Regions from separate parts of the Halomonas sp. PGE1 genome, predicted to be linked through region 4. Evidence: predicted binding sites of a transcription regulator. Region 4 holds the regulator's gene; each other region holds the start of a gene.
What was found. The regulator FNR, encoded in region 4, switches genes on or off when oxygen is low (the NO sensors DNR and NnrR bind a similar motif). The targets are predictions, from matches to a motif close to TTGATNTANATCAA.
Positions count from the first base shown of each region.

Region 1: a site for FNR is predicted at 1,434-1,447, ahead of HIR79_RS13890 (Hsp20/alpha crystallin family protein). Genes of this name have one in related genera too.
Region 2: a site for FNR is predicted at 1,008-1,021, ahead of ubiT (ubiquinone anaerobic biosynthesis accessory factor UbiT). Genes of this name have one in related genera too.
Region 3: a site for FNR is predicted at 992-1,005, ahead of clpB (ATP-dependent chaperone ClpB). Genes of this name have one in related genera too.

Region 1 is NZ_CP053032.1:2,935,718-2,937,912, forward strand. It holds gene HIR79_RS13880 (twin-arginine translocation signal domain-containing protein) at 1-139, opposite strand, end outside; gene HIR79_RS13885 (ribbon-helix-helix domain-containing protein) at 392-676, shown strand; gene HIR79_RS13890 (Hsp20/alpha crystallin family protein) at 822-1,310, opposite strand; gene HIR79_RS13895 (VIT1/CCC1 transporter family protein) at 1,484-2,195, opposite strand, start outside.
Region 2 is NZ_CP053032.1:366,057-368,251, reverse strand. It holds gene HIR79_RS01830 (adenosylcobalamin-dependent ribonucleoside-diphosphate reductase) at 1-396, opposite strand, end outside; gene ubiT (ubiquinone anaerobic biosynthesis accessory factor UbiT) at 437-931, opposite strand; gene hemN (oxygen-independent coproporphyrinogen III oxidase) at 1,207-2,195, opposite strand, start outside.
Region 3 is NZ_CP053032.1:871,478-873,672, forward strand. It holds gene rluD (23S rRNA pseudouridine(1911/1915/1917) synthase RluD) at 1-162, shown strand, start outside; gene pgeF (peptidoglycan editing factor PgeF) at 187-942, shown strand; gene clpB (ATP-dependent chaperone ClpB) at 1,136-2,195, shown strand, end outside.
Region 4 is NZ_CP053032.1:1,105,548-1,107,742, forward strand. It holds gene ttcA (tRNA 2-thiocytidine(32) synthetase TtcA) at 1-341, shown strand, start outside; gene fnr (fumarate/nitrate reduction transcriptional regulator Fnr) at 456-1,199, opposite strand; gene hemN (oxygen-independent coproporphyrinogen III oxidase) at 1,297-2,195, opposite strand, start outside.

The sequences.
Region 1 (2,195 bases), 1.8 Mb from region 4:
TGAGCGACTCCAGGGGCATCGCCCAGCTGCGGGACGGCGCGAGCAGGGCAATCGGGCCGCTGGCAAAGGCCAGGGTACCGGCCAAGACACCACCGCTGGCCTTGAGAAAGACGCGGCGGGATAAGTTGGGGGAATGCATGGCGAGCTTCTCCAGGGTGAGTGCGCAGTCGCATAAGATTCGCCTGCGTCTGGTCTCTTGTTGTTGTCGGGGTGCCAGATGCATCGGTCACCTCGCCCGAGAATAGGCCGTCAATAGACGATCCGGGTAACAGTGGAGTACTACATCGACGATGGTCTAATGCTCAAGGGTCGCAACAGGGAGCAATGTCGGGGAAAGTCGGAAACCGTTATGTCGCCGGCCTGTGGCCTTCGCCAGCGGAGGGGAGTAATCATGTGTCATGTCTACGCATCCACTGACCCCGAGCGTTACGAGTGCACCACTCGCTCGGTGCGCCTTCAGGGCAGCGTCACAAGCGTTCGGCTGGAGAACGAGTTCTGGCAGATCCTCGACCTGCTGGCCCACGACCAGCAGCTTTCCACTGGTCAGTTCATCAGCGAGCTCTATGGTGAAGTGATGGCCACTAAAGGCGCCGTACCCAACCTGGCCTCGATGCTGCGCGTCGCCTGTGCCGTCCACCTACATATCCGGGCTGAACCCGCAGCACGAAGCGCCTGACGCCTCCCGTGACGACTGATGCACTTGGCTGCCGTCATGATGATGGTGCTCCAGAAGCAGTCTCGACGCATGAGGAAACCAGGCGTGTCCCGGCTGTCGCCGAGGCACGCCTTGAGTAGGGTTCGTCGAGGGGGATGAAAGGCCGTCACTTCACCTCGATCTTGCGCCGGCTGGCCCGTTTCAGCTTCGGAAGGGTCAGCTCGAGGATGCCGTTCTTGAAGCTCGCCTCGCCCCCCTCCGTGTCGATATCGCCGGGTAGCGTCACGGTGCGCGAGAAGGAGCCGCTGGAGATCTCGGAGCGGAAGTATTCCCCCTCCTCCTCCTTGTGCTCCTGGCGGTGCTCGCCCTTGATGGTCACGCTATGGTCGCTGACCGATACCTCGAGATCCTCGCGCTCGAAGCCGGGGACCTCTGCACGCACCAGCACCTCGGCGTCGCGTTCGATGACATCGACCCTGGGCATCCCCTTCTCGAAGGCGGCAAAACGCTCCCACAGCGGGTGATCGCGGCGCAGCATCGGCATCCAGCCCCGATCGAAGACACTGTCGAAGAAACGATCAAACTCGTGGAAGGGACTGACTCCCCGAGATTCCGACTGGACGGCGGGGGAGACTTCCTTCGGCTTCTTGGCCATGGTGGCGCTCTCCTGGTTCCTGGAAAGACATGCTGAGACAAGGCCGGGCCCGACGCCCAAGCCGGTAATGCCCGAGCGGCGTATGCCGCACCAGATAGCGTAGACCAGCGCCGACGCTTCGCCTTGATACAGCTCAATAGCCGACGATGCCCGCCTGGCACGCCGCGTCCGCGTCACACCCCGATGCCGAACAGCGCCTGGGCGAGATGTCCGGTGAGGAAGGCCAGCCCCGCCGCCGCACCGCCCATCATCAGGGTACGCAGTCCGGAGGCGAACACCGGCTGGTGATAGATCAGGCTCTTGCCCATGCCGATCAGGAAGAACATCAACGCCGCCAGCCCCAGGCTCGCCAGGAACTGCCGGGTGATGGACAGCCCCGGCAGGGCGTAGGGCAGCAGCGGCACGGCACCGATCACCAGGAAGGCCGTGAAGGTCACCAGGGCCGAGCGCAGCGGGCTCAGCCCCTCGGTCTGCAGGCCATGCTCCTCGTGCAGCATGGTCTCCACCCAGACCTCCCGGTCAGCGCAGATAGTGTCCACCACCCGCTCCAGGGTCTCGCCCTCGAAGCCCTTGCGCCGGAAGATCTGACGGATCTCCTCGCGCTCGCCCTCGGGCACCACCTCGATATGGCGGTGCTCGTCATCGCGCACCCCATCGACATGTTCCCGTTGGGCCTTGATCGCCTCGTAGTTGCTGATGGCCATGCTGAAGCCATCCGCCAGCAGGTTGGCCAATCCCAGCACCAGGGCCACCGTGGCCGAGAAGCCCGCGCCGAAGGCACCCGACACCACCGCGAAGGTAGTCACGCAACCATCGATGCCACCGAGGATCGCATCGGGCAGGTTCCGGCCCCGGGTCGGCTGGCGCAGCCGGCGTCGGATCGCC
Region 2 (2,195 bases), 740 kb from region 4:
GTAGCCGATGCCGCAGCCCGCCTTGAGGGTCATGCCGGCATCCACCACAGAGTCGAGAATGTCGTGCATGGAGTCGCGGATGGTGCGCGACACCGTGCAGTTGATCAGGCTCACCGCCGGCTTGTAGGCCTCGGCGCCGGCGTTGGACATGATCCGCCCGGCCGGGATGGCACCGTTCTCCAGCGCCCAGCGGAACTTCGGCAGCCACTCATCGGCACGTTCACCCTCCACCGCGGCCAGGGCCCGGGCCACCCGCTCCCAGGTGGCACCCACGTCCTTGTCCACGGGCTTGCCGTGGCGATCCTTGAGGCGGTACTTGGAGTCCCAGATGTCGCGGGACGGCCCCTGCAGGGGGACCTCGCTGGATGACTTCACGGCCTTGGTGGAAGTGCTCATGCGGATGGCTCCGGAAGAAAGTCGGTTTATCGGAAAAGGGTCAGCTCGTGCGTCTCGCCAGCCGCTCCAGGCGGACCAGCAGTTCACCGAAGGGCCCCTGGGCCAGCCCCTCCTCGCGACCGTCGAGGAGGTTCTTGACCATCAGGCCGAGCTCGGTGTCGCCCTCGATCAGCAGCCGGCGCTGGAAGAACAGGGCGTCGGGGTCCTCGCGGCGGGTGGCCAGGCAGAGGAACTCGCGCCAGCCGCCGCGGATGGAGGCCTCGCCGGGCTCGGTACAGACCCTGAGGCGCTCGTTCTCGAGGGTCAGGGTCAACGCCACGCCGAGATCCTCGATGGCCAGGGTGATGCGGCGCCCCTCGAGGGCGTCGAACTCCCCCTCGGCCAGGGGCTCGGCGAAGGTGCGGTTGAGCAGCGGTTCCACCAGGCGGCGCTTGACGCCGACCGGCACGCGCGGATCGACGGCGCGAATCAGGCGGGCGGGTGCGGGAAGGCGCGGCAGGGCCTGTAACGGTAAAGGCAACAACGGCAGGGACATGACAGCTCTCCTGAGGATAACCACGCGGCCGAGGCCGCCGAACCGTTCATCCTAGGCCGGTGTTCCCCGGGCTGCACTGACATGCATCATGTCGCCGGACAGCCCTCGATCACCCGCGGCCCGCCTACCATATATAGACCATATCGCCTCGGCAAGCCCCATATCTGGTGCAGGCGAGGCGACATCATGACCCATTTTCATTTGACAGCGAGAGAGCCGCGGCGTGGCGCGGCCAGGGGCGGGAGACGGCGCGTCGATCGGCTGCGCCGACTCGCTCAGACGGTGCGCGAGTAGCGGTTCTCCTCGGGCTTGAGATAGGCGTCGAAGGCCATGGCGGCATTGCGCATCATCAGCCGGCCGGCGGGCAGCACCTCGATCTCGCCCTCGCGGATCGCCAGCAGGCCGTCGTCGGCCATCTCCTCAAGCTGCGCCAGGGCGTCGGCGAAGTAGTCGCGGAAGACGATGCCGTGGGCGGCCTCGATGGCGGCGAAGTCGATGCGGTTGTGGCACATCAGGGCGTTGATCACGTCGCGGCGCAGGCGGTCATCGGCGTTGAGGCGATAGCCGCGGAACACCGGCAGGCGCCCTTCCTCCAGGCGATGCTGATACTGGGCGGTCTCCTTGACGTTCTGGCTGTAGGTGTCGCCCACCTTGCCGATGGAGGTGATGCCCAGGGCGATCATGTCGCAGTCGGCGTGGGTGGAGTAGCCCTGGAAGTTGCGCTGCAGGGTGCCGTTCTCGCGGGCCAGGGTCAGCTCGTCGTCGGGCAGGGCGAAGTGGTCCATGCCGATGTAGACGTAGCCGGCGGCGGTGAGGCGGCGAATCGTCAGCTCGAGCAGCTCCAGCTTGCGCTCCGGCGGCGGCATGTCCTCGGGGCGGATCAGGCGCTGGGCCTTGAACAGCTCGGGCAGGTGCGCATAGCTGTAGCTGGCGATGCGGTCCGGCTGCAGGGCGATGATCTTGGTCAGGGTGGCATCGAAGCTGGCCACGGTCTGGCGCGGCAGGCCATAGATCAGGTCGACGCTCACCGACGCGAAGCCCGCGTCGCGGGCCGCCTGGACCAGTTCGACCACCTGCTCCTCGCTCTGCAGGCGGTTGACCGCCTCCTGCACCTCGCGGTCGAAGTCCTGCACCCCGAAGCTCAGCCGGTTGAAGCCCAGGTCATGGAGCTCGTGGATCTGCTCGGGCGTCACGGTGCGCGGGTCCACCTCCAGGGAGAACTCGCGCTCGGCAGGCGGGGCGAAGTGGAAGGCCTCGTCCAGCG
Region 3 (2,195 bases), 230 kb from region 4:
AAGGAGATCCTGCGCGAATTCCCGCGCCAGGCGCTCCACGCCCGCAAGCTGGCCTTCGTGCATCCCGGCAGCGGCGAGACGGTGACCTTTCGCTCGGCGCTGCCGGATGACATCCTGATGCTGCTGGACTACCTGCGCCATGACCACGAGACGATGCGCTGACCCCTCCTTGTCGAGGACCCGTTGATGAGCGATGCCCCCGATCTGCGGCCGACCCTGATCCTGCCCGACTGGCCGGCGCCCACCTCCGTGGGCGCCTTCGTCACCACCCGCGAGACCGGCCCGAGCCAGGGCGACTTTGCCTGCTTCAACCCGGCGGACCACGTCGGCGACAACCCCGACCACGTGGCCCTCTGCCGGCGCCTGCTGCAGAAGCAGGTCGACGAGGAGCGGCCGCTGCTGTGGCTCAACCAGGTCCACGGCGCCCGGGTACAGCAGCACTTCGAGGCGACGCCGCCCGAGGCCGATGCCGCGGTGGCCGTCAATCGCGACTACGCCTGCGTGGTGCTCACCGCCGACTGCCTGCCGGTGTTCTTCAGCGACCTTCGCGGCACGCGGGTGGCGGTGGCCCACGCGGGCTGGCGCGGGCTGGCCGGCGGGGTGCTCGAGGCCACGGTGGCGGCGCTGGGCGTGCCGCCGGAGGAGCAGCTGGCCTGGCTGGGGCCGGCGATCTCCAATGCCCAGTTCGAGGTGGGGCCCGAGGTCTACCAGGCCTTCGCTGGCGTGCACCCCGAGGCGGCCGACGCCTTCGACCCGAGCCCCTATCGCCTGGGTCACTACATGGCCGACCTCTACCGCCTGGCGCGCCTGCGCCTGGAACGTCTCGGCGTCGCCCACATCAGCGGCGGCCACTTCTGCACCGCCTGCGAACCGCGCTTCTACTCCCATCGCCGCGACGATGGCCGCACCGGGCGAATGGCCAGCGTGATCTGGCTGCGATAGCGCCAAGCGAGAGGCGCCGTGGGCCGGTCGAAGAGCGACTCCTTGTGCCTTGATCCGCGTCAACTTGCCACGTGCTTCCCCTGGCGGCCGACTTGAAAGCCGGCCAGCCTGACTCCATTGAGTGTGTCAAGACAAATTGACCGGGCCGAGCGGGGCGTCCGACCGCCTCGCCACCCCGATGGAGGAAGTTCTCATGCGTTTCGACAAGTTCACCGCCAAGCTGCAGAGCGCCGTGGCCGATGCCCAGTCCCTGGCGGTTGGCCGCGGCCATAACCAGCTGGAACCCGGCCACCTGCTGCTGGCGCTGCTGGATGCCCGCGATACCGGCGTGAAGGCGCTGGTCCAGAAGGCCGGCGGCGATGCCGCCCGGCTTCGCGACGCCCTGGTGGGCCACCTCGACGACCTGCCGAAGGTCGCCCACTTCGACGGCGAGGTGCAGCCCTCCCGCGAGCTGATCAAGCTGTTCAACCTCACCGACCGCGAGGCCCAGAAGCGGGGCGACCAGTACATCGCCAGCGAACTGGTGCTGCTGGCCGCCCTCGAGATGGGGCACGCGGTTACCCGGCTGCTGACCCAGGCGGGGGTGACTCGCAAGGCCCTGGAGGCCGCCGTCGACGGCGTGCGCGGCGGCGAGCGGGTCGATGATCCCAACGCCGAGGAGAGCCGCGAGGCGCTGGAGAAGTACACCCTGGATCTCAACGAGCGCGCCGCCAGCGGCAAGCTCGACCCGGTGATCGGCCGCGACGACGAGATCCGCCGCACCATCCAGGTGCTGCAGCGGCGCACCAAGAACAACCCGGTGCTGATCGGCGAGCCCGGCGTGGGCAAGACCGCCATCGTCGAGGGCCTGGCCCAGCGCATCGTCAACGGCGAGGTGCCCGAGGGCCTCAAGAACAAGCGCGTGCTGTCGCTGGACATGGGCGCGCTGCTGGCCGGCGCCAAGTTCCGCGGCGAGTTCGAGGAGCGCCTCAAGTCGGTGCTCAAGGAGCTGGCCCAGGAGGAGGGCCGGGTGATCCTGTTCATCGACGAGCTGCACACCATGGTGGGTGCCGGCAAGGCCGAGGGCGCCATGGACGCCGGCAACATGCTCAAGCCGGCCTTGGCCCGCGGCGAGCTGCACTGCGTGGGCGCCACCACCCTGGACGAGTACCGCCAGTACATCGAGAAGGACGCGGCGCTCGAGCGGCGCTTCCAGAAGGTGCTGGTGGATGAGCCCAGCGAGGAGGATACCGTGGCGATCCTGCGCGGCCTCA
Region 4 (2,195 bases):
CCATGCCCCCCAAGCTGCTCTCCGACGACGGCAAGAACATCCTGATCCGCCCGCTGGCCTACTGCCGCGAGGCGGATATCGCCGAGTTTGCCCGGCTGATGGCTTTCCCGATCATCCCCTGCAACCTGTGCGGTTCCCAGCCCAACCTGCAGCGCCAGGTGGTCAAGGAGATGCTCGCCGAATGGGAGAAGAAGCACCCCGGGCGCCTGGAGAGCATGTTCAAGGCGGTGACCAACGTGGCACCGTCGCAGCTGGCCGACCGCGAGCTGTTCGACTTCGCCGGGCTCGAGGAGGCGCAGGCGCGGCGGCAGGCCAGCCGCATCGAACTGCTGAACGAGTAGCCCCGACACCGGCGCCAGGGTTCGGGAACTCATGGCTCGACAACCAGAAACCCCCATCGGGCACTCGCCTGATGGGGGTTTCTGTGTGAGGGGTTCAGGCCAGGCGGCCCGGGGCTACTTGGCCCCTTCCTCCTCGGCGACCAGGATCAGTGACTCCAGGTCGAGGATATGCACCTCGCGGCCCGAGACCTCCACCAGGCCCTGGCTCTGGAAGCGGCCCAGGATGCGACTGACGGTCTCCACCGCCAGGCCCAGGTAGTTGCCGATATCGGCCCGGGACATGGAGAGCCGGAAGCTGTAGGGGGAGTAGCCGCGCCGGCGGAAGCGGTCGGAGAGGCTGGTGAAGAAGCTGGCCAGGCGCTGGTCGGCAGTCTTGCGAGAGAGCAGGCGCATCATGCGGCGGTCGTCGCGCAGCTCCTTGCTCATGCTGCGATAGAGCTGGCCGCGTAGCTCGGGCAGGGACTCCGACAGCTGGTCCAGGCGATCGAAGGGGATCTCGCACACGGTGGTGGTCTCCAGGGCCACGACCGTGCCGGGATACTGCTCCTCGTCGATGCCGTCCAGCCCCACCAGTTCGCTGGGCAGGTAGAAGTTGGTTAGCTGGTCGTCGCCGCTGCCCTCGGTGGTCACCTGCTTGAGGCTGCCCGAGCGCACCGCATAGACGCTGGTGAAGGGGCTGTCCTGGCGGAACAGGGTCTCGCCCTTCTTGAGGGGCGCGCGCCGTCGGATGATGGCGTCGAACTGGTCCATGTCCTGAACCTCGAGGGCCAGCGGCAGGCAGAGCGAACTCAGGCTGCAGGTCTGGCAGCGAGTCTCGTGCAGTACAGAGCGCCGCCGTCCGGTCAGGCTATCGGGCATGGCCGCCTCCTCCTTGATCATGATCATGTCGACCATTATGGAGGAAACTTCGGGCAGGGCAAACCACCTCCAAGGAGGTAGGCCCGCCCGGCCTGGCTTACGCCACCGGGGTGGCCTGGGGATCGAAGGCGGCGAGCAGGTGGGTCAGGCCCCAGAGCCCGTCGGGGGTTACCCGCAGGCACTGGCCGTGGCGCTCGAGCAGCCCCGCCCGGCAGAAGGGGGCGAGGCGCTCGAGGGCACCGGCCAGGGCCGCGCCGGCGTCGAGCCCATGGGCCTGCGAGAGTGCGGCCAGATCCAGCTCGCGGCGACAGGCGAGCGCCTCGATGGCATCCCGGTGCAGGCGTTCGACCGCGTCCAGCCGGTAGCCGGCGCTGGCGGGCAGCTGGCTGGCGTCCAGCGCCGCCTCGTAGTCGGCCAGGCTCAGGGCGTTGCGGGCCAGGGTATCGCCGACCCGGCTGAGGGCGGCGACCCCGAGGCCGAGCTGGTCGCCGGGCGGGTAGTGGGTGTAGCCCTGCAGGCCGCGGGCCAGGCGACCCTCCCCCAGGGCCTGGGCCAGGCTGTCATCGGGGCGGGCAAACTGGCCGAGCCCGATGTGCACGTAGCCGGCGTCATCTAGCCGCTCGCGAGCCGCCTCGAGGATCGCCAGCCGGGTGGCGGCGTCGGGCAGATCCTCGGCGTCGATCTCGCGCTGGGGGCGGTAGCGCTCCGGCAGGTGGGCGTAGCGGCGCAGGGTGATGCGCGCCGGGGTCATGGCGATCACCTGCTCCACGGTTTCGCCGAAGCCCCGGGGGGTCTGCAGCGGCAGGCCCACGATCAGGTCGAGGTTGAGGGAGTGGAAGCCGAGGCGTTCGGCCTCGTCCACCAGGGACTCGGTCAGCACCCGGGGCTGGACCCGGTTGATCGCCTTCTGGACGCGCAGGTCGAGCTCCTGGACGCCGAGGCTCAGGCGGTTGAAGCCCAGCGCCTGAAGGTGGCGCAGGGTGAAGACATCGGCCT